Regions from separate parts of the Streptomyces sp. NPDC006512 genome, predicted to be linked through region 1. Evidence: riboswitches for the same ligand, from Rfam matches in the RefSeq annotation. Region 1 holds a riboswitch; each other region holds the start of a gene.
The links. A riboswitch is a leader RNA that binds a small molecule or an ion and turns the genes downstream of it on or off. The one in region 1 is predicted to bind cobalamin.
Positions count from the first base shown of each region.

Region 2: it holds a riboswitch for cobalamin, as region 1 does, so the genes downstream of both, ABZZ17_RS11285 (ribonucleoside-diphosphate reductase subunit alpha) here and ABZZ17_RS23755 (energy-coupling factor ABC transporter permease) in region 1, are expected to answer to the same signal.
Region 3: it holds a riboswitch for cobalamin, as region 1 does, so the genes downstream of both, ABZZ17_RS18120 (CoA-acylating methylmalonate-semialdehyde dehydrogenase) here and ABZZ17_RS23755 (energy-coupling factor ABC transporter permease) in region 1, are expected to answer to the same signal.
Region 4: it holds a riboswitch for cobalamin, as region 1 does, so the genes downstream of both, metE (5-methyltetrahydropteroyltriglutamate--homocysteine S-methyltransferase) here and ABZZ17_RS23755 (energy-coupling factor ABC transporter permease) in region 1, are expected to answer to the same signal.

Region 1 is NZ_JBEXPG010000034.1:83,906-91,406, reverse strand. Features, by position in the region: gene ABZZ17_RS23770 (ATP-binding cassette domain-containing protein) at 1-431, opposite strand, end outside; gene cbiQ (cobalt ECF transporter T component CbiQ) at 428-1,177, opposite strand; gene ABZZ17_RS23760 (energy-coupling factor ABC transporter substrate-binding protein) at 1,182-1,568, opposite strand; gene ABZZ17_RS23755 (energy-coupling factor ABC transporter permease) at 1,568-2,263, opposite strand; cobalamin riboswitch at 2,292-2,488, opposite strand; gene ABZZ17_RS23750 (flavodoxin family protein) at 2,612-3,337, shown strand; gene ABZZ17_RS23745 (hypothetical protein) at 3,431-3,958, opposite strand; gene ABZZ17_RS23740 (SsgA family sporulation/cell division regulator) at 4,100-4,513, opposite strand; gene ABZZ17_RS23735 (hypothetical protein) at 4,563-5,093, opposite strand; gene ABZZ17_RS23730 (L-serine ammonia-lyase) at 5,290-6,672, opposite strand; gene glyA (serine hydroxymethyltransferase) at 7,239-7,501, opposite strand, start outside.
Region 2 is NZ_JBEXPG010000012.1:28,315-35,815, reverse strand. Features, by position in the region: gene ABZZ17_RS11295 (hypothetical protein) at 1-26, shown strand, start outside; gene ABZZ17_RS11290 (ribonucleotide-diphosphate reductase subunit beta) at 109-1,125, opposite strand; gene ABZZ17_RS11285 (ribonucleoside-diphosphate reductase subunit alpha) at 1,125-3,518, opposite strand; cobalamin riboswitch at 3,681-3,815, opposite strand; gene ABZZ17_RS11280 (GNAT family protein) at 3,857-4,369, opposite strand; gene ABZZ17_RS11275 (YbdD/YjiX family protein) at 4,482-4,706, opposite strand; gene ABZZ17_RS11270 (carbon starvation CstA family protein) at 4,703-6,955, opposite strand; gene ABZZ17_RS11265 (GntR family transcriptional regulator) at 7,086-7,501, opposite strand, start outside.
Region 3 is NZ_JBEXPG010000023.1:94,340-101,840, forward strand. Features, by position in the region: gene ABZZ17_RS18110 (short-chain fatty acyl-CoA regulator family protein) at 1-1,281, shown strand, start outside; gene ABZZ17_RS18115 (cobalamin-binding protein) at 1,297-2,211, opposite strand; cobalamin riboswitch at 2,266-2,443, shown strand; gene ABZZ17_RS18120 (CoA-acylating methylmalonate-semialdehyde dehydrogenase) at 2,633-4,132, shown strand; gene ABZZ17_RS18125 (acyl-CoA dehydrogenase family protein) at 4,129-5,280, shown strand; gene ABZZ17_RS18130 (enoyl-CoA hydratase/isomerase family protein) at 5,277-6,359, shown strand; gene mmsB (3-hydroxyisobutyrate dehydrogenase) at 6,356-7,258, shown strand; gene ABZZ17_RS18140 (enoyl-CoA hydratase) at 7,255-7,501, shown strand, end outside.
Region 4 is NZ_JBEXPG010000023.1:85,021-92,521, forward strand. Features, by position in the region: gene ABZZ17_RS18075 (dTDP-4-dehydrorhamnose 3,5-epimerase family protein) at 1-49, shown strand, start outside; gene ABZZ17_RS18080 (nucleotide disphospho-sugar-binding domain-containing protein) at 64-1,224, shown strand; gene ABZZ17_RS18085 (DM13 domain-containing protein) at 1,255-1,800, opposite strand; gene metE (5-methyltetrahydropteroyltriglutamate--homocysteine S-methyltransferase) at 2,010-4,331, opposite strand; cobalamin riboswitch at 4,506-4,731, opposite strand; gene ABZZ17_RS18095 (3-hydroxybutyryl-CoA dehydrogenase) at 4,882-5,766, opposite strand; gene aceB (malate synthase A) at 5,763-7,361, opposite strand.

The DNA.
Region 1 (7,501 bases):
CCGTAGGAGAGGAGGTGCGTGGGCCGGTCCCGCAGCGCGGTGATGTCCAAGGCGGCCAGGGCGGAGTCGACCCGCTCGCGGACCTCCGGCGCGGTCAGGCCCATGTTCATCGGCCCGAACGACACGTCCTGCTCGACGGACGCCGCGAAGAGCTGGTCGTCCGGGTCCTGGACCACCAGCTGTACCGAGGTCCGCAGCCGGGTCAGTCCCGCGCGGTCGTACGTCACGGCCGCGCCGTCGAGGCGCAGTTCGCCCGGCCCGGGCCGCAGGCCGCCGCTGAGCAGCCGCATCAGCGTGGTCTTGCCGCTGCCGTTGCGGCCCAGCAGGACCAGCGCGCGGCCCCGCTCGATGGCGAAGTCCACGCCCGAGAGCACGGCCGGGCCGTCCTCGTAGGCGTAGCCCGCGCCGACCAGCTCCACCAACCGGGTCACGGATACAGCTCCTTCAGTACGAGGGTCACGCCGACCAGGGAGATCAGCAGGGCGGCGGACGCCGTGAGGAACCGCCAGGACAGGGTGGCTTCGGGGACGAGCACGCGCAGGGTGCCGTCGTAGCCGCGCCCGGCGAGCCCCTCCTGGAGCCGCCCGGCGCGGTCGAAGGCCCGGACGAACGAGGTCGCCGCGAGCCCGGCCAGCGAACGCCACACCGCGGCCCGGTTCGTGTGCCCGAGGCGGGCCGCCTGGGCCCGGCGGACCTGGGCCGTGGCGTCCAGCAGCAGGAACCCGATCCGGTACATGACCAGGGCCACGTCGACGACGGGCGCCGGCACCCCGGCCCGTACCAGCCGGGGCAGTACGTCCGACACCGGGGTGGTGAAGGCGAACAGGAGCACGCCCAGCGAGGCCGCCGAGGTGCGCAGCAGCAGTTCCCCGGCGTGCCGGGGCCCGTCGGGGGCCAGCGAGACGAATCCGCCCGGGCCGCCCAGGGACACCAGCAGCGGCAGCGCCCCGGTGCAGCAGAAGCCGAGCGGGACCCGGAAGGCCCGCCACAGCTGCCGCCCGGCCACCCCGGCGGGGCCGAGCAGCACCGCCAGGGTCGCCGCGGCGACCAGCGGCCCGCCGGGCCAGGGCGGCAGGCACACGGCGGTGACCGTCAGGCCCAGTCCCAGCAGGGCCTTCTCCAGTGGATGGCGGCGGCGCCAGCGGCTGCTGTGCGCCGCGACGTCGATCGGCAGCACCGCGCTAGCGCTCCGCGCCGGTCGCGGACGCCGGAGCCGGGCCGGCCCCCGGGTCCGTGCCGGCGGGGTCGGCGGTACCGGCCGCGGCGGCGAGCGCGGCGCCCTGGCGGCGGCCCTTGCGCACGCCGAAGTAATAGGCGAGGACGCCCGCGCCGAGTGCCGCCTGGAGGGCGAACAGGGCCGACTCGATCTCGCCCGACGGGGGTTCGTACAGCGGGGAGAACCAGGGCTCGTAGTCCGGCTTCAGCTCGGTGATGGCCGCCTCCGCCTGCGCGTCGGCGCCCGCGAACGGCTCCTCCTTGCCCTCGCCGAGTCCCAGCGCGAGCGGGAGCACGGCCAGCGCCGCCACCAGGAGCAGCAGCAGCGTGTTGATCTTCGCGTTCCTGGTCATCAGAGCGCCGCCTCCTGCTTCGTCTTCGTCCCGGTGAGCTTGGCGACGCCGAGGCGCACCAGGTCGGACTTGCTGGACTGCATGAGCAGCCGCACCACGAGCACGGTGAGCAGGCCCTCGCTGACCGCGAGCGGGATCTGGGTGAGGGCGAAGATGCCCGCGAACTTCTCCAGCGCGCCGACGAAACCGCTGCCCGGGTCCGGGAAGGCCAGCGCCAGCTGGACGGAGGTCACGCAGTAGGTGATCAGGTCGGCGAAGAAGGCGCCGAAGAAGACCGTCACCATCAGCGGCACGTCGAACTTCTTCAGCAGCCGGTAGACCCCGTAGCCCGCCCACGGGCCGGCGACGGCCATCGAGAAGACGTTGGCGCCGAGGGTGGTGAGTCCGCCGTGCGCCAGCAGCAGGGCCTGGAACAGCAGGGTGATCGTGCCGAGCACCGCCATGATCGGCGGCCGGAAGAGGATGGCCCCCAGTCCGGTGCCGGTGGGGTGTGAACAACTGCCCGTCACCGAAGGGATCTTCAGGGCGGACAGGACGAAAGTGAACGCTCCGGACGCTCCGAGCAGCAGGGTGCTCTCCGGCTTGGCCTTCACCTCGCGGGTGAGGGCGCGGACACCGTGGACGACGAAGGGAGCGGACGCGGCGCCCCAGGCGACCGCGTGCAAAGGGGGAAGGAACCCCTCGGCTATATGCATGAGTAGAGAGACCTCTCCAGCACCTCGTGGATGGACGACGCGCCCCGGCCGGTCTCCTGGCTCACGGGTACTGATGCCCTGGCTCCGCCTTCCCGGGGCCGTGCGGTCTCCCGCGCGGAACCCAGTGGCTTCCCGCAGGAGTGGAGCCGGACTTCCCGATCACAGTGGCGAGGGCCGCACCGGTTTCCCACCGGTTTCCCGAACACCAAGGCCCGCTGACAGTAGTCGTCCGCGCCGACCGGTAACAACCCGCCCCCGTGCGCGGGGGTGACCGGAGGCCGTCCGGCGGTGCCCCGGAAGGGTGCGGTCCGATGGCGGTCCGGGCCCCGGCCGGTCAGCGTGGGGGGCGTGGCTGACACCTCCTCCGGCGCTCCCGCCTACTCCGACCTCTCCGCCGTCTACGTGAACTGCACGCTCAAGCGCTCGCCCGAACCCAGCAACACCGAGGGGCTGATCGCCAGGAGCCGCGCCGTCATGGAGGCCGCCGGCGCCCGGACCTCACTGATCCGGGCCGTCGACCACGACATCGCCACCGGTGTCTGGCCGGACATGACCGAGCACGGCTGGGAGACCGACCAGTGGCCGGTCCTCTACAGCCAGATCATGGACGCCGACATCCTCGTGCTCTGCGGCCCGATCTGGCTCGGCGACAACAGCTCCGTCATGAAGCAGGTCATCGAGAGGCTCTACGCCTGCTCCTCGATCCTCAACGAAAAGGGCCAGTACGCCTACTACGGGCGCGTCGGCGGAGCGCTGATCACCGGCAACGAGGACGGCGTCAAGCACTGCGCCATGAACGTCCTCTACAGCCTCCAGCACCTCGGCTACACGGTCCCCCCGCAGGCCGACGCCGGCTGGATCGGCGAAGCCGGCCCGGGACCCTCCTACCTGGACCCCGGCTCGGGCGGCCCGGAGAACGACTTCACCAACCGCAACACGGCCTTCATGTCCTGGAACCTCATGCACCTGGCCGCGCTCCTCAAGCGCGCGGGCGGCGTCCCCGCACACGGCAACCAGCGCTCCCTGTGGGACGCGGGCTGCCGCTTCGACTTCCCCAACCCCGAACACCGCTGATCCCCGTACCCCGTCCGTCCGGGATCCGGCGGCACGACGCCGGGGGCCCGGGGTGTGCGACACCCCGGGCCCCCGGACGGCGTGCCGGTCAGGTCAGCACGTGTTGGGGTGCGAGACGTCCACCACGACCCGCTCCGGGTTGTGCAGGACGGTGACGCCGTAGGCCGGCCGGGTGTCGAAGGCGGCGCCGAAGGTCACGTAGCCCTCGTAGTCGCCGGTCATGGCGAGGCCCTTGAGCTTGCTGAGGTAGATCTTCTGGAGCTTGGGGCCCTTGTAGACGTTCTGACCCGCGTCGTCGTGTCCGGCGGCGGGGTGCAGACGGATCTCCAGGAAGTACTTGCCGGCCAGCGGGACCGGCTTGCCGGACCCGTCGTAGACCAGCTTGGAGACGGGGCTGACGTTGACCTCGGGTACGTACCCCTGGAGGTCGATCACGATCCGGTCGAAGGTGCAGTGCCCGCCCCAGCGGGCGTTCACGACGAGCGGAGTCTGGGTGGTGGTGGCCGACGTGGAGGAGGCGGCGGCGGTGGCCGGACCGGCGAGCGCGAGCCCGGCGGTGAGCAGCGCACCCGTGGCCAGGGCCACGATCCGCCGACGGCTCGGACGATGCAGGTGACGCATGACGTCCCCCCGATTCTTCAGAGACGGGGACAAGGGTGTCACCGGGTAGGACACCGCCCGGGGGCGCATGGTTGCACGGCCCGCGGGCCGTTTTCCGGGAAGACCGGCAGGCGGGTGCGGCAGGGGGGGCTCCGGGGCCCGTCAGTGGGCCAGCAGGGCGCTCAGTTCGGCGTCGAGGTCGTAGTGGCGCCGCTCCTGCCCGCGCGGCACCAGGGCGGTCATCCGGCGGCACAGCTCGCGGACGTCCTTGGCCCGGGCGGAGACCACGCAGCTCTGGAGGCCGTTGCTGAAGGCGAGGAAGACCCGCGGCTCCGAACCCTCCCAGCGGGGCCACACCTGTATGTCGCCCTCGCCGGTGGCCGTGACCTCCCCGTCGAGCAGCAGCTCCCGGGAGAACACCCAGCGGGCCAGGTGGACCCCCGCGCCGCGGAAGTCGACGGCCAGCTCGTAGGGGCGGCCCGTGCGGTACACGAACACCCCCTGGAGGGCGACCGGCGCGGGGGACGCCTCCAGCCGGAGCGGCAGGACGCGGTGTTCGGTGACGGCGGTGTCCATCGGGTGCGCCTTCCTCTCGTGCGGGGTGTTCCCGGTCCCTTCCGGCACGCTAGCCCACGTCCCCGGCGCGGCCGGGCGCCGAAGGTCCCGACCCGGACGGGCCGCTCGGCCCGTCTTCGGGGCCCGGGGGCACCCGTACGCCGATCAGCGCGGAGACCCCGGCGCCGAGGGCTCCGAGCAGCAGCACGGCCACGCCGGGGTTGACGTACGGGGGGACGGCGGTGGCGTGGCTGCGGTGGTCGTCGCGCACGTGGCATTCCAGCCCCAGCGGCACGTACGTCGCCCGGTACTCGTCCACGCGGGCCATCCGCTCCCGGCCCACCGTCTTCAGGCAGGCGTCGAAGGTGGCGCTCTCGTCGAGGAACAGCAGCGGCAGCGTCCCCCACACGTAGAGGCCGACGGCGCCCGCCCCGCACGCGGCGGCGATCCTGCGCCGGGGCGATCGCGCACCGGCCGCGTAGCCCAGCAGGGCGGCGGCGGTGACCAGTCCGACCAGGACGATCACCAGCAGCGCGATCGGGTTGTGGCCCTCAAATGACCCCGAGGCCTGCGGACTTGAAGCCCAGTGCACCGTCTCCACGCTTCCCCCCTCGCCGGTACGCGAGATCGTAGCGGCCTACGGTGACGCCCCTGCCCCGCCCCCGGGGCCCGCACGCGCAAGAGCCCGCCCTCCGCGAGGAGGACGGGCTCGACGGCGCCGCGGCGACGGGCCACGCGGCGGCCACGGCAGCGGGCCGCTCCGTCACCGCTCCCGGGTCACCTCCGGGCGCCGCCGGTCAGCACTCGATGACGTTGACCGCGAGGCCGCCGCGGGCGGTCTCCTTGTACTTGACCTTCATGTCGGCGCCGGTCTCCTTCATGGTCTTGATGACCTTGTCGAGGGACACCTTGTGGCTGCCGTCGCCGCGCATCGCCATCTTCGCGGCGGTGACGGCCTTCACGGCGGCCATGCCGTTGCGCTCGATGCACGGGATCTGCACCAGGCCGCCGACCGGGTCGCAGGTCAGCCCGAGGTTGTGCTCCATGCCGATCTCGGCGGCGTTCTCGACCTGCTCCGGGGTGCCGCCCAGGACCTCGGCGAGGGCGCCGGCAGCCATCGAGCAGGCCGAGCCGACCTCGCCCTGGCAGCCGACCTCGGCGCCCGAGATCGAGGCGTTCTCCTTGAAGAGCATGCCGATCGCGCCCGCCGAGAGGAGGAAGCGCACCACGCCGTCCTCGTCCGCGCCCGGCACGAAGTTCATGTAGTAGTGCAGGACCGCGGGCAGCACCCCGGCCGCGCCGTTGGTCGGGGCGGTCACCACGCGCCCGCCGGCCGCGTTCTCCTCGTTGACCGCCATCGCGTAGATGGTGGTCCACTCGCTGCGGTGCATCATCGGGTCGCCCTCGGTGCGCAGCTGGCGCGCCGTGGAGGCGGCCCGGCGCTTGACCCGCAGGCCGCCCGGGAGGATGCCCTCGCGGGACATGCCGCGCGAGACGCAGGCCTGCATGACCCGCCAGATCTCCAGGAGGCCCTCGCGGATCTCCTCCTCGGTGCGCCAGGCCTTCTCGTTCTCCAGCATCAGGGAGGAGATCGACAGGCCGGTCTCGTTGGCCAGGCGCAGCATCTCGTCGCCCGAGCGGAAGGGGTACTTCAGCACGGTGTCGTCGAGCTTGATCCGGTCCTCGCCGACCGCGTCCTCGTCGACGACGAACCCGCCGCCGACCGAGTAGTAGGTCTTCTCCAGGAGCGGGGTGCCGGACTCGTCGTACGCGAAGAGCGTCATGCCGTTGGCGTGGTACGGCAGCGAGCGGCGGCGGTGGAGGATCAGCTGGTTCGGTTCGTCGAAGGCGATCTCGTGGCCATCGCCTATCTCCGCTCCCAGCAGCCGCAGGCGGCCGCTCTGGCGGATGCGCTCGACCTCGGCGTCGGCGGTCTCGACGTTCACCGTGCGGGGGGAGTGCCCCTCCAGCCCCAGCAGGACCGCCTTGGGCGTGCCGTGGCCGTGGCCGGTCGCGCCGAGGGAGCCGAAGAGCTCCGCGCGGACGGAGGCGGTCTGGGCGAGGACGCCGTCCTTCTTCAGCCGCGTGACGAACATGCGCGCCGCGCGCATCGGGCCGACCGTGTGGGAGGAGGACGGGCCGATGCCGATGGAGAAGAGGTCGAAGACGGAGATGGCCACTGGCGGACTCCCTTGTCTGCTCGTGGGGTGGGAGGGGGCAGGAGGTGGAGCGGTCTTTGATCGGAAGGGGTGGTGATCAAGAGGGGTGGTGATCAAAGGGGCGGATCTGCTGTTTTCGTCCGGCAGACGAGCGTAACGCGTGGAGATGAACGGTTCTGCTGCCGGACGTGGCGGTCAGGCGTGAGTCAGCTCGCGCTCCGGTTCCCGGGACCGGCCGCCGGCGCCGGCCGGCACCGGGTCCAGCACGGGGTCCGGGCCCCGGCAGGCCCGCCCGGTGGGCCCTGACGCCGGCCCGCACGGCCCAGGAGTACGTGACGAGGGCCATGGCGGCCACCAGGGCGATGTTCGCCCGCCCGGGATGGTGCCGCGGCCGCCGAAGCCGGCGGAGCCGAGCCAGGACAGGTCAGGGGGCGGAGGACCCTCGCGGCGGGCGGCCGGAAGGGGCGGGGCGGGCCGGGCTTGGCGCGGCGGAAGACGCGAAGGGACCGAGTCCGGCATCCGCCGGGGACAGTGGTCATGAAAAGGGCCCGGCCCTGTGGAGAACACGGCCGGGCCCTGCCCGCTCGCTACAGCGTCGGGTACAGCGGGAACTTCGCGGCGAGCGCCGAGACGCGCGCCTTCAGGTCCTCGGCGTCGTAGGCCGGCTTCAGGGCCTGCGCGATGATCTCGGCGACCTCGGTGAAGGCCTCGGCGTCGAAACCGCGGGTGGCCAGCGCCGGCGTGCCGATCCGCAGGCCCGAGGTCACCATCGGCGGCCGCGGGTCGTTCGGGATGGCGTTCCGGTTGACCGTGATGCCGACCTCGTGGAGGCGGTCCTCGGCCTGCTGGC
Region 2 (7,501 bases), on a different contig from region 1:
GACGCCGGGGACGCATGGCCCACTGAGCCCCGGCCCCCGGAAACGCGAGGAGCCGGGACGCGGTCGTTCGCGTTCCGGCTCCCGGCGCACACCTGCGCGGACGGAGGACTAGAAGTCCTCGTCCAGGTCCACCGTGCCCTCGACCGCGACCTGGTAGGCCGACGGACGGCGCTCGAAGAAGTTCGTCAGCTCCTGGACGCCCTGGAGCTCCATGAACGAGAACGGGTTCTGCGAGCCGTACACCGGCGGGAAGCCGAGGCGCACCAGACGCTGGTCCGCGACGCACTCCAGGTACTCGCGCATGGACTCGGTGTTCATGCCCGGCAGGCCGTCGCCGCACAGGTCACGGCCGAACTGCAGCTCCGCCTCCACGGCCTCCTTCAGCATGTCGGTGACCTGCTGCTGGAGCGCGTCGTCGAAGAGCTCCGGCTCCTCCTTGCGGACCGTGTCCACGACCTCGAACGCGAAGTTCATGTGCATGGTCTCGTCGCGGAACACCCAGTTGGTGCCCGTCGCCAGACCGTGCAGCAGACCGCGCGAGCGGAACCAGTACACGTACGCGAAGGCGCCGTAGAAGAACAGGCCCTCGATGCACGCCGCGAAGCAGATCAGGTTCAGCAGGAAACGACGGCGGTCGGCCTGCGTCTCCAGCCGGTCGATCTTCTCGACCGAGTCCATCCACTTGAAGCAGAACTGAGCCTTCTCGCGGATCGACGGGATCTCCTCGACCGCGTCGAACGCGGCCGCACGGTCGTCCGGGTCGGGCAGGTAGGTGTCCAGCAGCGTCAGGTAGAACTGGACGTGCACGGCCTCCTCGAACAGCTGGCGCGACAGGTACAGGCGCGCCTCCGGGGAGTTGATGTGCTTGTACAGCGTCAGGACCAGGTTGTTCGACACGATCGAGTCGCCCGTCGCGAAGAACGCGACCAGCCGGCCGATCATGTGCTGCTCACCGGGCGTCAGCTTCGCGAGGTCCGCGACGTCCGAGTGGAGGTCGACCTCCTCGACGGTCCAGGTGTTCTTGATCGCGTCCCGGTACCGCTCGTAGAAGTCCGGGTAGCGCATCGGGCGCAGCGTGAGCTCGAAGCCCGGGTCCAGGAGGTTCTTGTTGTCGTTGGAGCTCATTACTGGCAGGCCTCGCACGATTCGGGGTTCTCAAGGGAGCAGGCGAGCGCCTCCGCGTCGGCCACCGCCTGCGGGAGCGCCGCCGGGGCGGCGGCCTGCGCCGCACGGGCGATCTTCGTCGCCGGGCGCGAACGCAGGTAGTACGTGGTCTTCAGGCCCTGCTTCCAGGCGTACGAGTACATCGAGCTGAGCTTGCCGATGGTCGGCGTCTCCAGGAACAGGTTCAGCGACTGGGACTGGTCGAGGAACGGCGTACGGGCCGCCGCCATGTCGATCAGGCCGCGCTGCGGGATCTCCCACGCCGTGCGGTACAGCTCGCGCACCTCGGCCGGGATCCAGCCGAAGCCCTGCACGGAACCGCTGGACTCGCGCAGCGCCTCGCGGGTCTGCGCGTCCCACACGCCGAGCTGCTTCAGCTCCTCCACCAGGTACGCGTTGACCTGGAGGAACTCACCGCTGAGGGTCTCGCGCTTGAAGAGGTTGGAGACCTGCGGCTCGATGCACTCGTAGACGCCCGCGATCGAGGCGATCGTCGCCGTCGGCGCGATGGCCAGGAGCAGGGAGTTGCGCATGCCGGTCTTCGCGACGCGGGCGCGCAGGGCGTCCCAGCGCTCCGGCCAGTTCAGCTCGACGTCGTAGTGGTCCGGGTGCAGGACACCGCGGGCGGTACGGGTCTTGTCCCAGGCCGGCAGCGGACCGCTGCGCTCGGCGAGGTCGCAGGAGGCCTCGTACGCGGCCAGCATGATCCGCTCGGAGAGCTTCGTGGACAGCGCCCGCGCCTCGGGGGAGTCGAAGGGCACCTTCAGCTTGAAGAAGACGTCCTGCAGACCCATCGCGCCCAGGCCGACCGGACGCCAGCGGGCGTTGGAACGCCCGGCCTGCTCGGTCGGGTAGAAGTTGATGTCCACCACGCGGTCGAGGAAGGTCACGGCCGTACGGACGGTCTCGTCCAGCCGCTCCCAGTCGATGTCCCCGTCCACGACGAAGGCGCCCATGTTGACCGAGCCGAGGTTGCAGACGGCCGTCTCGCCGTCGTCGGTGACCTCGATGATCTCGGTGCACAGGTTGGAGGAGTGGACGACCGAGCCCGGCTCGGCGGTCTGGTTCGCCGTGCGGTTGGAGGCGTCCTTGAAGGTCATCCAGCCCTGGCCGGTCTGCGCGAGGGTGCGCATCATCCGGCCGTACAGGTCACGCGCGGGCATGGTCTTGCGGGCCAGGCCGTCCGCCTCGGCCTTGCGGTAGGCGGCGTCGAACTCGTCGCCCCACAGGTCCACGAGCTCGGGGACGTCGGCCGGTGAGAACAGCGACCACTGCCCGTCGGAGTTCACGCGCCGCATGAACTCGTCCGGCACCCAGTGGGCGAGGTTCAGGTTGTGCGTACGGCGCTGGTCCTCACCGGTGTTGTCGCGGAGCTCCAGGAACTCCTCGATGTCCGCGTGCCAGGTCTCCAGGTAGACGGCGGCGGCACCCTTGCGGCGGCCGCCCTGGTTGACCGCGGCGACGGAGGCGTCGAGGGTCTTCAGGAACGGGACGATGCCGTTGGAGTGGCCGTTGGTGCCGCGGATCAGGGAACCCCGGGCGCGGATGCGGGAGTACGAGAGGCCGATGCCGCCGGCGTGCTTGGACAGGCGCGCGACCTGGTGGTAGCGGTCGTAGATCGAGTCCAGCTCGTCCAGCGGGGAGTCCAGCAGGTAGCAGGAGGACATCTGCGGGTGCCGGGTACCGGAGTTGAAGAGCGTGGGGGACGACGGCAGGTAGTCGAGGCGGCTCATCAGCCGGTAGAGCGAGGCCACTTCCTCGACGGCCTGGACGGTGTCGTTCTCGGCCAGGCCGCAGGCCACGCGCAGCATGAAGTACTGCGGGGTCTCGATGACCTGACGGGTGATCGGGTGGCGCAGCAGGTAGCGGCTGTGCAGGGTGCGCAGGCCGAAGAACCCGAAGCGGTCGTCGGCGCCCTCGGCGAGGGTGTGCTCGACCAGCGCGTCCAGGCGGGCCGCGTGGGTCGTGACGAACTCGGCCGTGCGGTCGGCGATGAGCCCCTCGCGGTGGCCGACGGCGACGGACGCCGAGAAGGACGTGGAGCCCTGGCCCGCGGCCTCGTCGCGGACGGCCAGCGTCAGCAGCCGGGCGGCGAGGCGGGAGTACGCCGGGTCCTCGGAGATCAGACCGGCCGCGGCCTCGGTGGCCAGCCCGCGCAGTTCGGCCTCGTCGGCGACGGAGCTGCGGCCGCGCAGGGCGGCGGCGGCGACCCGGCCGGGGTCGGTGTCGGGGAGGTCGGCCGTCAGCTCGGTGAGGGTACGCAGCAGTGCGGTCCCCGGGCCCTCGGGCGTGAGCGCAGCCTCGGTGTCGGACTGGGCGGACTCGGCGCGCGGTGCGGCAGGCGCGATGGTCACGGGGGGAGCTCTCCCTCGCTCGGCCCGGTCTTCGACGGGGCGGGGCGAGCGGGCGCACGCGGGAAGCCCACGGACCGGCCCGGACAGGGCAGGCGGTACGTGCGCCGCGTGGCGTCCACCGGCCCAACCGCGAGGCCCGGACGTATCGGCACCCGGTTCGGTTGAGCCGGGCGCGCTGTCGGCAGGTCCTCGGACTTCCGGACGCACCAATGGGTGCACTTCATACCGTTGCGGGACAGTTCCGGATTCGCACCGGATTCCCCTGCGACGACAGCAGCCATGAGCATACATGTGGGGGCGGCCCGTTGCGGTAGCCCCCACATGTTGTGTCGGCGTGGCTACTGCTCGGGTGCGTACAGCTCCAAGGCGTAGGTGAGCAGGGGCACCGAGGGGACCGGGGACCAGTCCCGTTCCGGGGTGCGCACGAAGCCCAGGCGCTCGTAGATCCGGTGCGCGGCGGGGCTGCCCGGCTGGGTGGAGAGCACCAGCCGGGACACTCCCGGCAGGGCCCTGGCGCGGTCGGCGCAGGCCCGTACGAGTGCTTCGCCGGCGCCCTTGCCCCGGCCGGCGGCGGCCACGGCGAGCATCCGGAACTCGGCCTCGCCGGGGCCCGCGATGTCGGCGAGGGGGCTGCCCGGAGGGGCGAACGTCACACCGCCCAGCAGGCGTCCGTCCAGTACGGCGACGAGCACCTCGCCGGATCCGGCCCGGCCCGCGACGTCCCGAAGCGTCCGCTCGTACGTGTCGTCGGTGTTGGCTTCGAGGAGCCCGTCCTCCAGGTAGGCCCGCGCGGTGATCCCGCCCAGCTCTTCGTATTCGGCGGGCTGCGCCGCCCTGATCACGATGTCCATGCGTCGAGTGTGCGCGACGGCCGCGGGCGGACGCCCGGATCCCGGCGGTCCGGTGCCGGGCACGCGCGAGGGCCCCGCCGGACGAGGCCGGCGGGGCCCTCGCGCGTGCCGCTCAGCAGCAGCGGAAGCCCTCCCGGGGATCCGCCTCGCGGGCGTCGGTGCGGGCCCGCTCGAAGGCGCGCCGGGTCATGACCTCGGCGTGCGGGTCGTGGGCGCGGGCGTGGGCCACGTAGCGGTCGTACGCGGCCTCGCCGGAGAACTCCCGTACGTAGAACCGGGCCTTCGACAGCGCGCCCCGGACCCCGCTCACCGCGCGCGCGGCGCTCGTGCCGCTCATGCGACGGGGGTCTTGGCCCGGCCGCCGCCCGCGTCGAGGCCGGCCGCCGCGAGTTCGGCCTTCTCCTCGGGCGTGGCGATCAGCCCGGCCGGGGCTACGATCTTCGACTCGGTCCACGGGACCTCGGACAGGCGCACCGTCTCGGGGTGGGCGATGGCCTTGAAGCAGGTCCGGGCCGCGTCCACCAGCACGATGACGATCAGGACCGCGAACAGCACCGACAGCACCCCGTCGACCGTGGCGTTGGTGACGACGGTGTGCATGTCGCCCATGGTCTTGGCGGGCGGCAGGACCTTGTCGGCGTCGATGCCCGCCTGGTACTTGTCGCGCTGGGCGAAGAAGCCGACCTTCACGTCCTCGGAGAAGATCTTCTGGTAGCTGGCGGTGAGGGTGACGGCCACGTCCCACGCCAGCGGAACCCCGGTGACCCAGGCCCACTTGAGCCGGCCCGACTTCACGAGCAGCGTCGTGCAGACCGCCAGGGCCACTGCCGCGAGCAGCTGGTTCGCGATGCCGAACAGCGGGAACAGCTGGTTGATGCCGCCCAGCGGGTCCTTGACGCCGACCCACAGGAAGTAGCCCCAGCCGCCGACCACTATGGCGCTCGCCAGCCACACGCCCGGCTTCCAGCTGACGTCCTTGAAGGACTTGTGCACGTTGCCGAGGGTGTCCTGGAGCATGAACCGGCCCACGCGGGTGCCCGCGTCGACCGTCGTCAGGATGAACAAGGCCTCGAACATGATGGCGAAGTGGTACCAGAAGGCCTTCATGGCGGTGCCACCGATGACGGCCGAGAAGATCTCCGACATTCCGAGTGCGAACGTCGGCGCTCCGCCCGTACGGGAGAGCAGGCTGCTCTCCTCCACGTCCTTCGCGGCCTGCGCGAGGGCGTCCGGGCTGATGGCGAAGCCGAAGTTGGTGACGGCCGCGGAAGCGGTGTCGACCGTGGTGCCGATGACCCCGGCGGGGGAGTTCACGGCGAAGAAGAGGCCGGGCTCGATGATGCAGGCGGCGATCACGGCCATGATGGCGACGAAGGACTCGGTGAGCATCGCGCCGTAGCCGATGACCCGGACCTGCGTCTCCTTCTGGATCATCTTCGGGGTGGTGCCCGAGGAGACCAGCGAGTGGAAGCCGGACAGGGCCCCGCACGCGATGGTGATGAAGACGAACGGGAACATCGAGCCGGCGAAGACCGGCCCGTCGCCGCGCGCCGCGAAGTCGGTGACCGAGGGCATCTGGAGGGTCGGCATCGCGATGACGACGCCCACCGCCATCAGCGCGATCGTGCCGACCTTCATGAAGGTGGACAGGTAGTCGCGGGGCGCGAGCAGCAGCCACACCGGCAGCACCGACGCGATGAAGCCGTACACGATCATCCAGACGACCAGCGTCTCCTTCTCCAGGGTGAAGGTGTCCGCCCAGGAGGACTCGGCGACCCAGCCGCCCGCGACGATGGCGAGCAGCAGCAGGGCGACGCCGATGGCCGAGACCTCGGTGACCCGTCCCGGCCGCAGCACGCGCAGGTAGACGCCCATGAAGAGGGCGATCGGGATGGTCATGCCGATGGAGAAGACGCCCCACGGCGAGTGCGCCAGGGCGTTGACGATGACGAGGGCCAGCACCGCCAGCAGGATGATCATGATGGCGAACACGGCGACCAGGGCGGCGGCTCCGCCCACGGGCCCTATCTCGTCCCGGGCCATCTGGCCGAGCGAGCGGCCGTCGCGCCGGGTGGAGAAGAACAGGGTCACCATGTCCTGCACGGCGCCGGCGAAGATGACGCCCGCGACGATCCAGATGGTGCCCGGCAGGTAGCCCATCTGCGCGGCGAGCACCGGTCCGACGAGCGGGCCCGCGCCGGCGACGGCGGCGAAGTGGTGGCCGAAGAGCACCCGGCGGTCGGTGGGATGGAAGTCGACACCGTTGTCGAGCCGTTCGGCGGGGGTCGCCCGCGTCTTGTCCACCTTCAGGACACGGTGCGAGATGAAGCGGGCGTAGAAGCGGTATCCGATGGCGTACGAGCCCAGCGCGGCGGCGAGCAGCCAGGCGGCCGAGATCTCCTCGCCCCGCGACAGTGCGAGCACGCCCCAGCCGATGGCCCCGATGAGGGCCACGAGCGCCCACACGGCGATCGACTGCGGAGTGAGGCCGCCCGGCCGGGAGGGCGAGCCGGGTCCGTCACCCGGACCCGCCGCGCCCTCCGGTGATGGAGTCCGGTATGTCCCCGTTGCTTCCGGTTCCGGCATGATCCTCGTCCCCTCGTTGATCAGCTGCGTAAGCGCAGGGAATCTACGGGGGCTTGACCGCTGGACGTAAGCCCCCGTCCGCATAGCGGTACGAGCGTCCACTGAGGATCAAACGGGAGTCAACCGGCCGTCACAATGCGGGCCTCTGGAGACGGGCAACGAACTTGTAACGGTCGCCGCGATACACCGAACGTACCCATTCGACCGGTTCGCCGTCGGCGTCGAGCGAGTGCCGCGAGAGCATCAGCATCGGCAGCCCGACGTCGGTGCCGAGCAGTCCGGCCTCCCTCGGCGTGGCCAGGGAGGTCTCGATGGTCTCCTCGGCCTCGGCGAGACGGACGTCGTACACCTCGGCGAGGGCGGTGTAGAGGGAGGTGTACTTGACCAGCGAACGGCGCAGCGCGGGGAAGCGCTTGGCCGACAGGTGCGTGGTCTCGATGGCCATCGGTTCGCCGCTGGCCAGGCGCAGCCGTTCGATGCGCAGGACCCGGCCGCCGGTGGAGATCTTGAGCAGCCCGGCGAGGGTGTCGTCGGCCGTCACGTAGC
Region 3 (7,501 bases), on a different contig from region 1:
GTTCCGGTGCTGCTGCGGCTCACCGAGGCCTTCGGGGTGGATCCGGGCTTCTTCTCCGAGCGGGACACGAGCCGGCTGGTCGCGGACCTGCGCGAGGCCCTGGCCGGGGAGGTCGCCGAGGCCCGGGTGTCCTCCTCCGACCTGGCGGAGCTGGCCACGCGGATGCCGGCGGTGGCCGCGGTGCTGCTGGACCTGGGGCGGCGCGGCCAGCTCCTGGCGGAGCGCCTCGCCGACGCGGCCGACGGCCGCGACGTGGTGGCCGACGCGCCGCGGTCGCCCCACGAGGAGATCCGCGAGTTCTTCTACCGGCGGCAGAACTACCTCCACGACGCCGACCTCGCGGCCGAGGCGCTGGCCCGCGAGATCGGGATCCGCCCGGGGGACGTCGTCCACGCGCTGACGCGCCGGCTCGCCGGCCGGCACGGGGTGAGGATCGCCGCGGACTGCGACCGGCTGCACCACTACGACGCCGCCGGGCGCGTCCTGCACCTGTCGAACCGGCTCCGGCCGGGACAGCAGGCCTTCCGGATGGCGACCCAGCTGGGGCTGATCGAGTACGGCGACGAGCTGGACCGGCTGGCGGCCGAGGACTTCCCGGCCGGCTCCCCCGTGCACGCTCTGGCGCGGATCGGCATCGCCAACTACTTCGCGGCCGCGCTGATCCTTCCGTACACGGCCTTCCATACCGCCGCCGAGGAGTTCCGGTACGACATCGAGCGGCTCACCGACCATTTCGGTCTCGGCTACGAGACGGTCTGCCACCGCCTGAGCACCCTGCAACGTCCCAGGCTGCGCGGGGTGCCCTTCTCCTTCGTGCGCGTGGACCGGGCGGGGAACATGTCCAAGCGGCAGTCCGCGACCGGCTTCCATTTCTCCCGCGCGGGCGGCACCTGCCCGCTGTGGAACGTGTACGAGGCCTTCGCCGCGCCCGGCCGGATCCACGTGCAGGTGGCGGCCATGCCCGACGGGCAGCGGCACCTGTGGACCGCCCGGGCCGTCACCCGCCACCGCGGCGGCTGGGGCGAGCCGGGGAAGACCTTCGCCATCGGCCTCGGCTGCGAGATCCGGCACGCGTCGCGGCTCGTGTACGCCGACGGCCTCGACCTCGGGAACGCCGCGGCCGCGACGCCGATCGGAATGGGGTGCCGGCTCTGTGAGCGGCTGGACTGCCCGCAGCGGGCCGTGCCGCCGCTGGGCCGGGCCCTGGCGGTGGACGAGAACAGCAGCACCTTCGTCCCGTACCCGGTCACGGGCGCTCCCGCCGGGCCGGGGCGTGGCTGAGCGGGGGCCGGCCGGTCAGTCCAGGCGCCGCGCCTCGGCCGGGGTGACCGGCTCCCCCGCCCGTACGGAGTGCAGGACGTGGGCGAGGACTTCGGCGCCGCGGACCACGCGCGGGCCGGGGCGGTTGAAGTAGGCGGGCCCGTCCAGGACCCAGACCTCCCCGGCCCGTACGGCGGGCAGTTCCTCCCAGCCGGGCAGGGAGGTCAGCAACTCGCGCTCCCGCAGGGTGCGTTCGGGAGGGAAGCCGCACGGCATGACCAGGACGACGTCGGGGCGGGCCGCGCGGACGGCGTCCCAGGTCATCGGCGTGGTGTGCTCGCCCGGGGCGGCGAGGAGCGGTTCGCCTCCCGCGCAGGAGATCTGCTCGGGGACCCAGTGGCCGGCGGGCCAGAGCGGGTCGAGCCATTCGACGGTCACCACGCGGGGCCGGGCGCGGCCCGCGGTCAGCCGCCGCACCCCGTCGAGCCGCGCCCGCAGTTCCTCCCGGCGCCGCTCGGCCCGCTCCCGTACGCCGAGCAGCTCCCCGACCGTGACCAGGCAGTCCAGTACGTCGTCGAGGGTGCGCGGCTCCAGGCTCAGGACGCGCGGTCCGGCGTCGAGGACGCGCACGGCGCGGGAGACGCCCGCGTAGGACACGGCGCAGACGTCGCACAGGTCCTGGGTGAGGACGACGTCCGGCGCGAGGGCCGCGAGCGCCCCGGTGTCGAGGGTGTAGAGCGAGGAGCCGGAGTGGGCGGCCCCGCCGACGGCGTCGGAGATCTCCCGGCTGCTGAGTTCGTCCGCCGCCCATTCGGCCCGCGTGACGACCGGTACGGAGGCGACCGCCCCGGCCGGCCAGTCGCATTCGTGGGTGCGTCCGACCAGGTCGGGGGCGAGACCGAGGTCCGCGACGATGTCCGTGGCCGCGGGGAGGAGGGAGACGATGCGCATGGACCGACTGTAGGCGCGCGGCCGGCGGGGGTGGACTTACTAGGACGTCCAACTATATGTTCGTGCCCATAAGGTCCGCGGTGCAGGGAAGCCGGTGAAAAACCGGCACGGTCCCGCCACTGTGACCGGGGAGTGTGCTGCCGTCCAACGCCACTGACGAGGGCTGTCGGGAAGGCGGGTGGCACGCGGGGATCCGGGAGTCAGGATACCGGCCGCGGAACGTTCCGTGTTGTCCACGAGGATGGAGAAGACACGCATGGCACCGGTTTGTACCCACGACCCTGGTGATCCGGCGGAGCGCGCGCACACCTCCTTCGCGCGTTCGTAGTCCCACGGCCTTCCCCAGCGACGCGCCCGACCGGGCGCGGCCGCCGGTCCGCCGTGCCATCCCCGGATCCGCACCTGACGAGAGCAGGCACCCATGGTCCGCGAACTCACCCACTTCATCGGCGGCAAGCACGTCACCGGAACGTCCGGCCTCCACGCCGACGTGTACGACCCCAGCACCGGCTCCGTCCAGGCCCGCGTCCCGCTCGCCGGGCGCGCCGACACCGAGGCCGCCATCGCGGACGCCGAGGCGGCCCAGGCCGACTGGGGGCAGTGGAACCCCCAGCGGCGCGCCCGCGTCATGCTGCGTTTCCTCCAGCTGGTGGAGGGCGAACGGGATTCCCTGGCACGGCTGTTGTCCGCCGAGCACGGCAAGACCGTCGCCGACGCCCACGGTGACCTGCAACGCGGCCTGGAGGTGGTCGAGTTCGCCGCCGGCATCCCGCACCTGCTCAAGGGCGAGTTCACCGACAACGCCGGGACGGGCATCGACGTGCACTCCCTGCGCGCGCCGCTGGGCGTCGTCGCCGGGATCACCCCCTTCAACTTCCCCGCCATGATCCCCCTGTGGCAGGCCGCGCCCGCCCTGGCCTGCGGCAACTCCTTCGTCCTCAAGCCCTCCGAGCGGGACCCCTCCGTGCCGCTGCGCCTCGCGGAGCTGTTCCTGGAGGCGGGCCTGCCGCCGGGCGTGCTCAACGTGGTCAACGGGGGCAAGGAGGCCGTCGACACCCTGCTGGAGGACCCGCGGGTCCAGGCCCTCGGCTTCGTCGGATCGACCCCGATCGCGGCGCACATCTACGCGACCGCCGCCGCCCACGGCAAGCGGGCCCAGTGCTTCGGCGGCGCCAAGAACCACATGATCGTGATGCCGGACGCGGACCTCGACCAGGCCGTCGACGCCCTGATCGGCGCCGGGTACGGCTCCGCCGGCGAGCGCTGCATGGCCATCGCCGTGGCCGTGCCCGTCGGCGAGGAGACCGCGGACGCGCTCGTGGCGAAGCTGAGGGAGCGGATCGCGACCCTGCGCATCGGCCGCTCGGACGATCCCGACGCCGACTTCGGACCGCTGGTCAGCCGGGACGCCCTCGACCGGGTGAACCGCTACGTCGGCATCGGGGAGGCGGAGGGCGCCGAACTCGTCGTCGACGGACGCGGGTTCACCCTCGCGGGGCACGAGAACGGCTTCTTCGCCGGCGCCTCCCTCTTCGACCGGGTCTCCCCGCGCATGCGGATCTACCGCGAGGAGATCTTCGGCCCGGTGCTGAGCGTCGTACGGGCCGCCGACTACGAGGAGGCCCTGCGCCTGCCCACCGAGCACCCGTACGGCAACGGCGTGGCCATCTTCACCCGCGACGGGGACACGGCCCGGGACTTCACCCGGCGCGTGGGCGCCGGCATGGTCGGCGTCAACGTCCCGATCCCCGTGCCCGTGGCGTACCACACCTTCGGCGGCTGGAAGCGGTCCGGGTTCGGCGACCTCAACCAGCACGGGCCGGACTCGATCCGCTTCTACACCCGTACCAAGACCGTCACCTCGCGCTGGCCCTCCGGGGTCAAGGAGGGCGCGAGCTTCACCATCCCCACGATGGGATGAGCGCCGTGACCACCTTCACCGAGGACCAGCTCGCCCTCGCCGAGGTCACCCTCGACTTCGCCCAGGAGCACCTGGCCCCGTACGCCGTCGCCTGGGACCAGGACAAGCACTTCCCCGTCGACGTCATCCGCAGGGCCGCGGCCCTCGGCCTCGGCGGCGTCTACGTCCGTGAGGAGCACGGCGGTTCGGGGCTCAGCCGCAGCGACGGGGTGCTCGTCTTCGAGACCCTCGCGACGGGCTGCCCTTCCATCGCCGGCTACCTCTCCATCCACAACATGGTCGCCTGGATGATCGACCGCTACGGGGACGCCGCCCAGCGCTCGCGGTGGCTGCCAGCGCTCTGCTCGGCGGACACCCTGGGCAGCTACTGCCTCACCGAACCGGGCGCCGGCTCCGACGCCGCAGCCCTGCGCACCCGCGCCGAACGGGACGGCGACCACTACGTCCTGACGGGCGTGAAGCAGTTCATCTCCGGCGCGGGAGCCGCCGGCGTCTACGTCGTCATGGCCCGCACCGGGGCTCCCGGGCCGGGCGGGATCTCGGCCTTCGTCGTCGAACGCGATGACCCGGGGGTCTCGTTCGGGGCCAACGAGCACAAGATGGGGTGGAACGCGCAGCCCACCCGCCAGGTGGTCCTCGACGGCGTGCGCCTGCCCGCCGACCGGCGGCTCGGCGGCGAGGGCGACGGCTTCCGCATCGCGATGAACGGCCTCAACGGCGGCCGGCTCGGCATCGCCGCCTGCTCCCTCGGCGGCGCGCAGAGCGCCCTGGACCGCAGCGTGGCCTACCTCGCCGACCGCGAGGCCTTCGGCGCCCGGCTCCTCGACGCGCAGGCGCTCCAGTTCCGCCTCGCCGACATGGCCACCGAACTGGCCGCCGCCCGTGCGCTGGTCCGCCAGGCGGCGGAGGCCCTGGACGCGGGCGATCCGCTGGCCCCGCGCCTGTGCGCGATGGCCAAACGGTTCGCCACCGACACCGGGTACGCGGTCGCCGACCGCGCACTCCAGCTCCACGGCGGTTACGGCTACCTCACCGAGTACGGCATCGAGAAGATCGTCCGCGACCTGCGGGTGCACCAGATCCTGGAGGGCACCAACGAGGTCATGCGCGTGATCGTCGCCCGCGGACTGACGGAGAGCATGCGATGAACGACCAACACCCCGAGTACGACGACCACGTCCTCCTGCGCACCGAGGGGCACGCCGCGTACCTGACCCTCAACCGTCCCAAGGCCCTCAACGCCCTCACCCACCCCATGGTGCTCCGCATCGACGCGGCACTCGCCGCCTGGGAGCGGGACCCGGCCGTCGAGACCGTCGTCATCGAGGGAGCGGGTGAACGCGGCCTGTGCGCGGGCGGCGACATCCGGGCGATCCACGCCGACGCGAAGAGCGGCGGCACCGCCTCGCTGGACTTCTGGCGCGACGAGTACCGGCTCAACGCCCGCATCGCCCGCTACCCCAAACCGTACGTGGCCCTCATGGACGGCATCGTCATGGGCGGCGGCGTCGGCGTCTCGGCCCACGGCAGCGTACGGATCGTCACCGAACGCTCCCGCGTCGCGATGCCCGAGACCGGCATCGGCTTCGTCCCCGACGTCGGCGGCACCTACCTGCTGGGCCTGGCCCCCGGCGAGCTCGGCACCCATCTGGCGCTGACCGGCGCCGCCGTGGGCGCCGCGGACGCCCTGCTGTGCGGGCTCGCCGACCACTTCGTCCCCTCGGCGGCGCTGCCCGCGCTGGCGCGGGACCTGGCGGGCGACTCCGTACGCGCCGTACTGGAGCGGTACGTGGAGGAGCCGCCGGCGGGTGAACTGGCCGGGGCGCGCGAGTGGATCGACCACTGCTACGCCGCCGGCGGCGCCGAGGAGATCGTCGAGCGGCTGGCGGCGGGCGTCCCCGCCGCGAAGGACGCGGCCGCCACGCTGCTGACGAAGTCCCCCACCGCGGTGAAGGTCACCCTCGCCGCGCTGCGCCGGGCCCGCGGGCTCGGGCCGCTGGAACGGGTCCTGGAGCAGGAGTACCGCGTCTCGCGCGCCGCGCTCTCCTCCCCCGACCTGGCCGAGGGGATCCGCGCCCAGGTCATCGACAAGGACCGTGATCCGCACTGGTCCCCCGCCACGCTGGAGGCGGTCGCCCCGGCGGACGTGGACCGCTTCTTCGCCCCGCTCGGCGAGCGCGAACTCCGCCTCGCCGCACCCGCGTCGTCTCAGGAGGTGCCCTGGTGAGCAGCACCGTCGCATTCGTCGGACTCGGCCACATGGGCGGCCCGATGGCCGCCAACCTGGTCAAGGCCGGCCACCGCGTGCTCGGCTTCGACCTCGTCCCGGACCTGCTGGCCGCGGCCGCGGCGGCGGGTGTCGAGCCGGCCGTCTCGGCCGTCGCCGCGGCGCGGGAGGCCGACGTGGTGATCACCATGCTGCCGGCCGGCCGTCACGTCCTGGCCCTGTACGGGGAGCAGGGGCTGCTCGCGGCCGCCCGGCCGGGGACCCTGTTCGTCGACTGCTCGACGATCGACGTGGCCGACGCGCGGGCCGCCCACGAGGCCGTCGCCGCGGCCGGGCACCGAGCGCTCGACGCGCCCGTGTCCGGCGGGGTGGTGGGGGCCGAGGCGGGCACGCTCACCTTCATGGCGGGCGGCGGGGAGGCGGAGTACGCGGCGGCGCTGCCGCTGCTCGACGCCATGGGCAAGAAGGCCGTGCACTGCGGGGCGGCGGGCGCCGGACAGGCGGCGAAGATCTGCAACAACATGATCCTCGCCGTGTCGATGATCGGTGTCAGCGAGGCCTTCGTCCTCGCCGAGAGCCTCGGCCTGGACCACCAGGCCCTGTACGACGTGGCCTCCACGGCTTCCGGTCAGTGCTGGGCCCTCACCGTCAACTGCCCCGTGCCCGGGCCGGTTCCGACGAGTCCCGCCAACCGCGACTACCGGCCCGGGTTCGCCGCTCCGCTCATGGCCAAGGACCTCGGCCTGGCCGCCAACGCCCTGCGGGCCGGCGGCGTGGACGCGCCGCTGGGCCTGAAGGCCGCCGAACTGTACGCCGCGTTCGCCGGGGGCGAGGGCGCCGGACTGGACTTCTCGGCGATCGTCCGCACCCTCCGACCGCAGAACGGAACGACCGCATGACCGACACCGACATCAACACCGACGCCGACGCCGACATCGACACCGACACCGACACCGACTCCGTCACCGGAGCGAAGAACACCGGGACGTCCTACGAGACGATCCTGCTGGAGCGCAAGGGCCGGGTGGCCCTGCTGACCCTCAACCGGCCGCAGGCACTCAACGCCCTCAACCTCCAGGTCATGACCGAGGTGGTGGCCGCGGCGGAGGAGCTGGACCGGGATCCGGAGGTCGGCTGCATCG
Region 4 (7,501 bases), on a different contig from region 1:
CGAATGGCGGGACATCAGGATTCCTTCTAGCCGGGCTCGAGCTTCCTGATCGAACCTCGGTACATGAAGATTCTCTTTGTAGGCGGTAACGGCGCCGGAACCATTTTCCCCGACATCCCGTTGGCCCAGGCGGCGCGCAACGCGGGCCACGAGGTCATCATGACGGGCCCGGAAGTCACCATGTCGGCCATCATCAACTCAGGCATCCCCGCCGTTTCCGTGACCCGGAGCACCATCCAGGACTGTCGCTACGACCGTCAGGGCAACCTGGTCCAGACGCCCGCGGACGGCCCGGAGCGCAACATCGCCATCGGCCGGATGTTCGGCCGGCTGGCGGCGAGTTCCCTCCCCGGGCTGCTGGAGCTCGTGGACCGGTGGCAGCCGGACCTGGTCGTCTCGAACGTCCTCGCGTACGCGGGCCCCCTCGCGGCCCACCACGCGGGCGTGCCCTGGGTCCGCTTCGCGACCGACATCGGCGAACCCCTGTCCGTCGACCTCGCCGCGGTGTCGGAACTCGCGCCGGAGCTCGAAGCGCTCGGTCTCCAGGCGCCGCCCGCCCCGGACTTCTCCATCAGCGTCATGCCGTCGAGCGTGCGGCCCGCCACGGCGCCCCCGGCCCTGTCGTTGCGCCACATCGCGTGCAGCACGCAACTGCCGCTGGAGCCCTGGATGTACGCCAAGGACAGCCGCCCCCGCGTGCTCGTCAGCGCGGGCAGCCGGGTCACGCCGGACGACGACTTCGACTCCCTGAGCGGCCTCGTCGAGAAGGTCGGTTCCCTGGACGTCGAGCTGCTCGTGGCGACCCCGGACGACGTGGCGGCCAAGCTGGAGCCCCTCCTCCCGGCGGGCAGCCGCGCCGGGTGGCTCCCCGTGGACGTCCTCGCCCCCACCTGTGACCTGATGGTCCATCACGCGGGCGGGAACATCACCCTGACCTGCCTGGCGTACGGCATTCCCCAGGTCTTCGTCCCCAACATGCCGGGCCTGGAGGATCACGGCGCGCGCATCTCCGCGTACGGGGCGGGCGTGCAGATCCTGCCCGCGGACAACACCACCGGGAACATCGCCGGCGCCGTCGGGGAACTCCTCGGGAACCCGTCCTACCGCGAGGCGGCCGGGCGGCTGCGGGACGAGGTGCACCGGATGCCCTCCGCCGCGCAGCTCGTCCAGGACCTGGAGCGGTCGGTGCACGTCCACCGTGAGGCGGCTCGCGGTCTGGGCTGAGCCGCCCCCGCCGGAGCGGTCAGGGCGCGGTCACACGGCGGCGAGGGGGGCCGCGCCGAAGGAGACGTCGAAGCGGTCGCACCAGATGGTGACGCTGGTGTACTCGGCCGGGTTCACTCCGGCGGGGATCTCGTAGTTCTGGTCGCCCTTGTTGCCCTTGAGCTTGCCGAGGCTGAAGTGTTTCCCGTCGTCGAAGACGCGCCAGCCCGCCACCCCCTCCTTCACCGGCGCGTCCGTGATCCAGACCCGCAGGTCGGGGCCGTTGCTCGTCTCCAGGCCCTCCAGGCGCAGGGTGTGGGTGCCGTCGGGGAGGCGGATGATCCTGGCCGTGCCCGTGGTGGCGTGCTCGTGACTGATCAGGGCGCCTTCGGCGACCGTGCGGGGGCCGGCGGGCGAGGACGGCGCGGAACCCCGGGGGGCCGGGGAGGGCGCGGCGGCCGCGACGGCCGGCAGGGCTTCGCGGACGGTGTCGTCCTGCCACAGCTTCCACGGCTGGAACCAGTACAGGCCCGCGCCCAGCGCGGCAGTGGCGGCGACCAGTACCGCCGCGATCAGTGTCGTGCGCCGCTTCTTCATGGCCACCGGGTGCTGCCTTTCCTCGTGTTCCGTCTCCCGCCATTCAACGGTGCCGGGGCCCGCGCCGACAGGGCGGGCATGATGACGGAAGTCTTACGGCGCCCCCCGGACCGGCGCCCCCGGCGCCGGGGCCGCGCGCGAGGGGGCCGGAACGGCCGGGAAGGGCCGTTCCGGCCGGCGGGCGGATCAGCCGGATCGGAGCGGGCGGATCAGGCGGTCGCGGCGGTCTCGGTGCGGACCTCGCGGGCCGCCGCCACCAGGTGTTCCAGGGAGGTGCGGGTCTCGGTCCAGCCGCGGGTCTTCAGGCCGCAGTCGGGGTTGACCCAGAGCCGCTCGGCCGGGATGGCCTCCAGCCCCTTGCGCAGCAGCGCGGCCGCCTCGGCGGCCGAGGGGACGCGCGGGGAGTGGATGTCCCAGACGCCGGGTCCGACCTCGCGGGGGTAGCCGGCGGTGGCGAGTTCGCCGGCGACCTGCATGTGGGAGCGGGCCGCCTCCAGGCTGATGACGTCGGCGTCGAGGTCGTCGATGGCCTGGAGGACGTCGCCGAACTCGGCGTAGCACATGTGCGTGTGGATCTGGGTGTCGGGACGGACGCCGCTGGTGGTGAGGCGGAAGGACTCGGTGGCCCAGGCGAGGTAGTCGGCGTGGCCGTCGGCCCGCAGCGGCAGGGTTTCGCGCAGGGCGGGCTCGTCGACCTGGATGACGGAGGTCCCGGCCGCTTCGAGGTCGGCCACCTCGTCGCGCAGGGCCAGTCCGACCTGGCGGGCGGTCTCGCCGAGCGGCTGGTCGTCACGGACGAACGACCAGGCGAGCATGGTGACGGGGCCGGTGAGCATGCCCTTGACGGGCTTGGCGGTCTGCTGCTGGGCGTACGCCGTCCAGCGGACGGTCATCGGTTCGGGGCGGGAGATGTCCCCGGCGAGGACCGGCGGGCGCACGTAGCGGGTGCCGTAGGACTGCACCCAGCCGTGCTGGGTGGCGAGGTAGCCGGTGAGCCGTTCCGCGAAGTACTGGACCATGTCGTTGCGTTCGGGCTCGCCGTGCACCAGGACGTCGATGCCCGTCTTCTCCTGGAAGGCGATGACCTCGCGGATCTCGGCCTTGATGCGCTCCTCGTACCCGGCGGTGTCGACGCGTCCGGCGCGCAGGTCGGCGCGGGCCACGCGCAGTTCGTCGGTCTGCGGGAAGGATCCGATGGTGGTGGTGGGCAGCAGCGGCAGGCGCAGGTGGGCGCGCTGGGCGGCGGCGCGTTCGGCGTAGGGCTGGGCCCGGCGGCCGTCGGCGTCGGTGATCGCGGCGGTGCGGGCGCGGACGGCCGGATCGTGGGTGATCGGGGAGGTGGCGCGGGAGGCGAGGTCGGCCTGGTTGGCGGCGAGTTCGGCGGTGATCGCTCCGGGGCCCTGGGCGAGGCCGCGGGCGAGGGTGGTGATCTCGGTGGTCTTCTGGCGGGCGAAGGCGAGCCAGCGCCGGATCTGCGGGTCGATGTCGCGTTCGGCGGTGGCGTCGAGCGGGACGTGGAGCAGGGAGCAGGACGCGGCGACGTCGACGGAGCCGGCGAGGCCGAGGAGGGTGCCGAGGGTGGCCAGCGACTTCTGGTGGTCGTTGATCCAGATGTTGCGGCCGTTGACGACGCCCGCAACCAGGCGCTTGCCGGGCAGGCCGCCGACGGCGGCGAGGTCGCGGAGGTTGGCGTCGGCGGCGTCGGTGAAGTCGAGGGCGAGGCCCTCGACGGGCGCCTTCGCCAGGACGGGCAGGGCGTCGCCGAGCCGGTCGAAGTAGGTGGCGACGAGGAGCTTGGGGCGTTCGGTGAGCGCGCCGAGCTCCCGGTAGGTGCGGGCGGCGGCGTTCAGTTCGGCGGGGGTGCGGTCCTGGACCAGGGCGGGTTCGTCGAGCTGGACCCATGCGGCGCCGGCCGCCTTGAGGTCGGCCAGTACCCGGGCGTAGACGGGCAGCAGCCGGTCCAGGAGGGTGAGCGGTTCGAAGTCGTCGGCCACGCCGGGGGCGGGCTTGGCGAGCAGCAGGTAGGTGACCGGGCCGACCAGGACCGGGCGGGCGGTGTGGCCGAGGGCAAGGGCTTCGCGGAGCGCGGCGACCTGCTGGGCGGAGTCGGCCGTGAAGACGGTGTCGGGGCCGAGTTCGGGGACCAGGTAGTGGTAGTTGGTGTCGAACCACTTGGTCATTTCCAGCGGGGCCACGTCCTGCGTGCCGCGCGCCATCGCGAAGTACCCGTCGAGGGCGTCGGTTTCGACGGCCGCCCGGTGGCGGGCGGGGATCGCGCCGACCATGACCGTGGTGTCCAGGACGTGGTCGTAGTACGAGAAGTCGCCGGTCGGAACCTCGGTGATGCCGGCGTCGGCCAGCTGGGCCCAGTTGGTGCGGCGCAGGTCGCGGGCGGTCTCCCGGAGGGCGTCGGCGCTGACCCGGCCCTTCCAGTAGCCCTCGACGGCCTTCTTCAGTTCGCGGTTGCGGCCCTGGCGGGGGTAGCCGTACACGGTGGCCCGTACTGCCGCGGCTGCGGATTCGGTGGTCACGGAACTCTCCTTCGCGAGCGTGTCTCCATGGACCCGGTGACGGTCCGAGGGTGCGAAGGGGTGCCGGAACGGGCGGACCGCCGGGACCGCGTACGACGGGGTACGCGACGGGGAGGATCCGCCTGAGGTGCACGCCGACCCGCCCACGAGGTCACCGGGAAACCGTGCGCGGTCGTTCGCGCACGGGCAACGGGCAGGTCTTCGGACTCGCGGGCACGCCTGCCGGTCTCCCGGCGGGCACCTACTGGCCGTCGCTTCCCAGGACCGGTTCCGGTCCCAGTGCGTATGACGGCGGTCGTTCCCGCTCACCGCTGCGGGGCAGTCCCGGATTCCCACCGGGTTCCCTCTTACGACGCATCCCGTCTGGCGGACGGGGCGAACCAGCTGCGGACGCCAGCGTAGGCGGACCCGGTCGAGAACCGGTCCAACCGTCCACATGCCGGACGGGGAAATGAGATGCGGCGCGGGTGCGGCGACACCACTCGCCGTACCCGCGCCGCACTCCCGCGTCCCCGGCGCACCCTCTGCCCGGGGAACGTGCCGGGGCCCCTCAGCCCCGGCCGTAGGTGTGGAACCCGCGGCCGCTCTTGCGGCCCAGCAGCCCTGCCTGCACCATCCGCTGGAGCAGTGGGGGCGGGGCGTACAGGGGTTCCTTGAACTCCTCGTAGAGCGAGTCGGCGATGGCCGCGACGGTGTCCAGGCCGATGAGGTCGGCGAGTTTGAGCGGTCCCATCGGGTGGGCGCAGCCGAGTTCCATGCCGGCGTCGACGTCGGCCGGGCTCGCGTACCCGGATTCGGCCATCCGGATGGCCGAGAGGAGGTAGGGGACCAGGAGGGCGTTGACGACGAAGCCGGCCCGGTCCTGGGAGCGGACGGTGGTCTTGCCGAGAGTGTCGCGGGCGAAGTCCTCGACGCGGGTGAGGGTGTCCTGCGAGGTGTGGAGGGAGGTCACGACCTCCACGAGGGGCAGGACGGGTACCGGGTTGAAGAAGTGCAGGCCGACCACCCGGTCGGCGCGGCCGGTGGCCATCCCCAGCCGCATGACGGGGATCGCGGAGGTGTTGGTGGCGAGGATCGCCCCGGGGTCCTCGACGGTCTTGTCGAGGCGGGTGAACACCTCGGTCTTGGCCTCGGGGTTCTCGGTGACCGCTTCGATGACGAGCTGCCGGTCGGCGAGGTCCTCCAGGTCTCCGGTGAAGACGAGCCGGGCGAGGGCGTCCTCGGCGGAGATCCGGTCGAGCTTGCCCCGCTGGACGGCGCGTTCCAGGGAGACGGCGACGCGTTCGCGGGCGGCCCGGGCCGCGGCGGCGTCCGCTTCGGCGACGACGGTGTCGAGTCCGGCGCGGGCGCACACCTCGGCGATGCCGGCGCCCATCTGGCCGCCGCCGACGACTCCGACGCGCCGGATGCCGGCCGGGCGTGCGGGGGCGCTCACGCGGTCACCCCCGCGGTGACGCGGCGGACCAGGTGGCGCGTGTAGGCCTCGGGGGTGAAGAAGGCGGGCAGCCGCACCGACAGTGCGGTGTCCACGAAGACCTCCCTGGCTTCGAGGGCGCGGGCCCGCGGGTCCTCGGCCTCCAGGGCGGCGCATTCGGCGTCCAGGAGGTCGGTCACGGTGGCCCGGTCCACGCGTTCGTGGCGGATCCACTGCCAGATCTGGACGCGGGCGATCTCGGCGGTGGCGGCGTCCTCCATCAGCCCGCCCAGGGCGACGGCTCCGCTGCCGCGCAGCCAGGCGTCGAAGTAGCGCAGGCACACGGCGATGTTGGAGCGGACTCCCTCGTGGGTGGGCGGGGCGGCGGTCCTGCGGACGGACAGCAGGTCGGCGGCGGTGACCTCGACGTCCTCGCGGGTGCGCTCGCGCTGGTCCGGCCGGTCCCCGAGGACGCCGTCGAAGACCTGGCGGCAGACGGGGACGAGGCCGGGGTGGGCGACCCAGGAGCCGTCGAAGCCGTCCTCGGCCTCCCGCTCCTTGTCGAGGCGGACCTTGGCGAGGGCGGCGTCGTCGGCTCCTGGGTCCCGGCCGGGGACGTGGGCGGCCATGCCGCCGATCGCGTGGGCGCCGCGCTTGTGGCAGGTGCGGACGAGGAGTTCGGTGTAGGCGCGCAGGAACGGGGCGGTCATGGTGACCTTGGCGCGGTCGGGCAGCTGGAAGTCGGTGCGGTGGCCGAAGGTCTTGATGAGGCTGAACAGGTAGTCCCAGCGGCCCGCGTTGAGGCCGGCGCTGTGCTCGCGCAGCTCGTGGAGGATCTCCTCCATCTCGAAGGCGGCGGTGATCGTCTCGATGAGGACGGTGGCCCGGACGGTGCCGCGCGGGATGCCCAACAGCTCCTGGGCGAAGCAGAAGATGTCGTTCCAGAGGCGGGCCTCGTACCGGTTCTCCAGCTTGGGGAGGTAGAAGTACGGGCCGTGTCCGGCGTCGATCTGCCGCTGGGCGCAGTGGAAGAAGTACAGGCCGAAGTCCACGAGGGAGGCGGGGACGGGGCGGCCGTCGATCTCCAGGTGCTCCTCCGTCAGGTGCCAGCCGCGCGGGCGGACCATGATGGTGGCGAGGTCGTCGCCGAGGCGGTACTCCTTGCCCTCGGGGGTGGTGAAGTCGATGCGGCGTTCGATGGCGTCGAGCAGGTTGAGCTGACCGCCGATGACGTTGTCCCAGGTCGGGGCGGTGGCGTCCTCGAAGTCGGCCATCCAGACGCGGGCGCCGGAGTTCAGGGCGTTGACCGCCATGCGGCGCTCCGGGGGGCCGGTGATCTCGACCCTGCGGTCGGTGAGGCCGGGTGCGGGCGGCGCGACCCGCCAGTGGGGGTCGTCGCGGACGGCGCGGGTGGCGAGCGGGAAGTCGAGCGGGGTGCCGCCGGCGAGGTGGCCCGAGCGTCGGCGGCGTTCCCTGAGGATCTCCAGGCGGCGGTCCGCGAAGGCGTGGTCGAGCCGGCCGATGAACTCCAGGGCCGCGGGGGTCAGGATCTCCTCGTGGCGCTCACCCGGTGCACCGAGGACCTGGACGCTGCTGGTCAGGGGCGGGAGGGGCATGCGGTTCTCCTCAGCGGGGCGGTGGGTGCCCGGGGGGAGGTCCCCCGGGCACCCGTCGGGAGCGGCCGGCCGGGCCGGCGACGCGGGTGGGGCAGGTGGCTCGGGTGGGGCAGGTGGGCTGGGTAGGTCGGGTGGGCCGG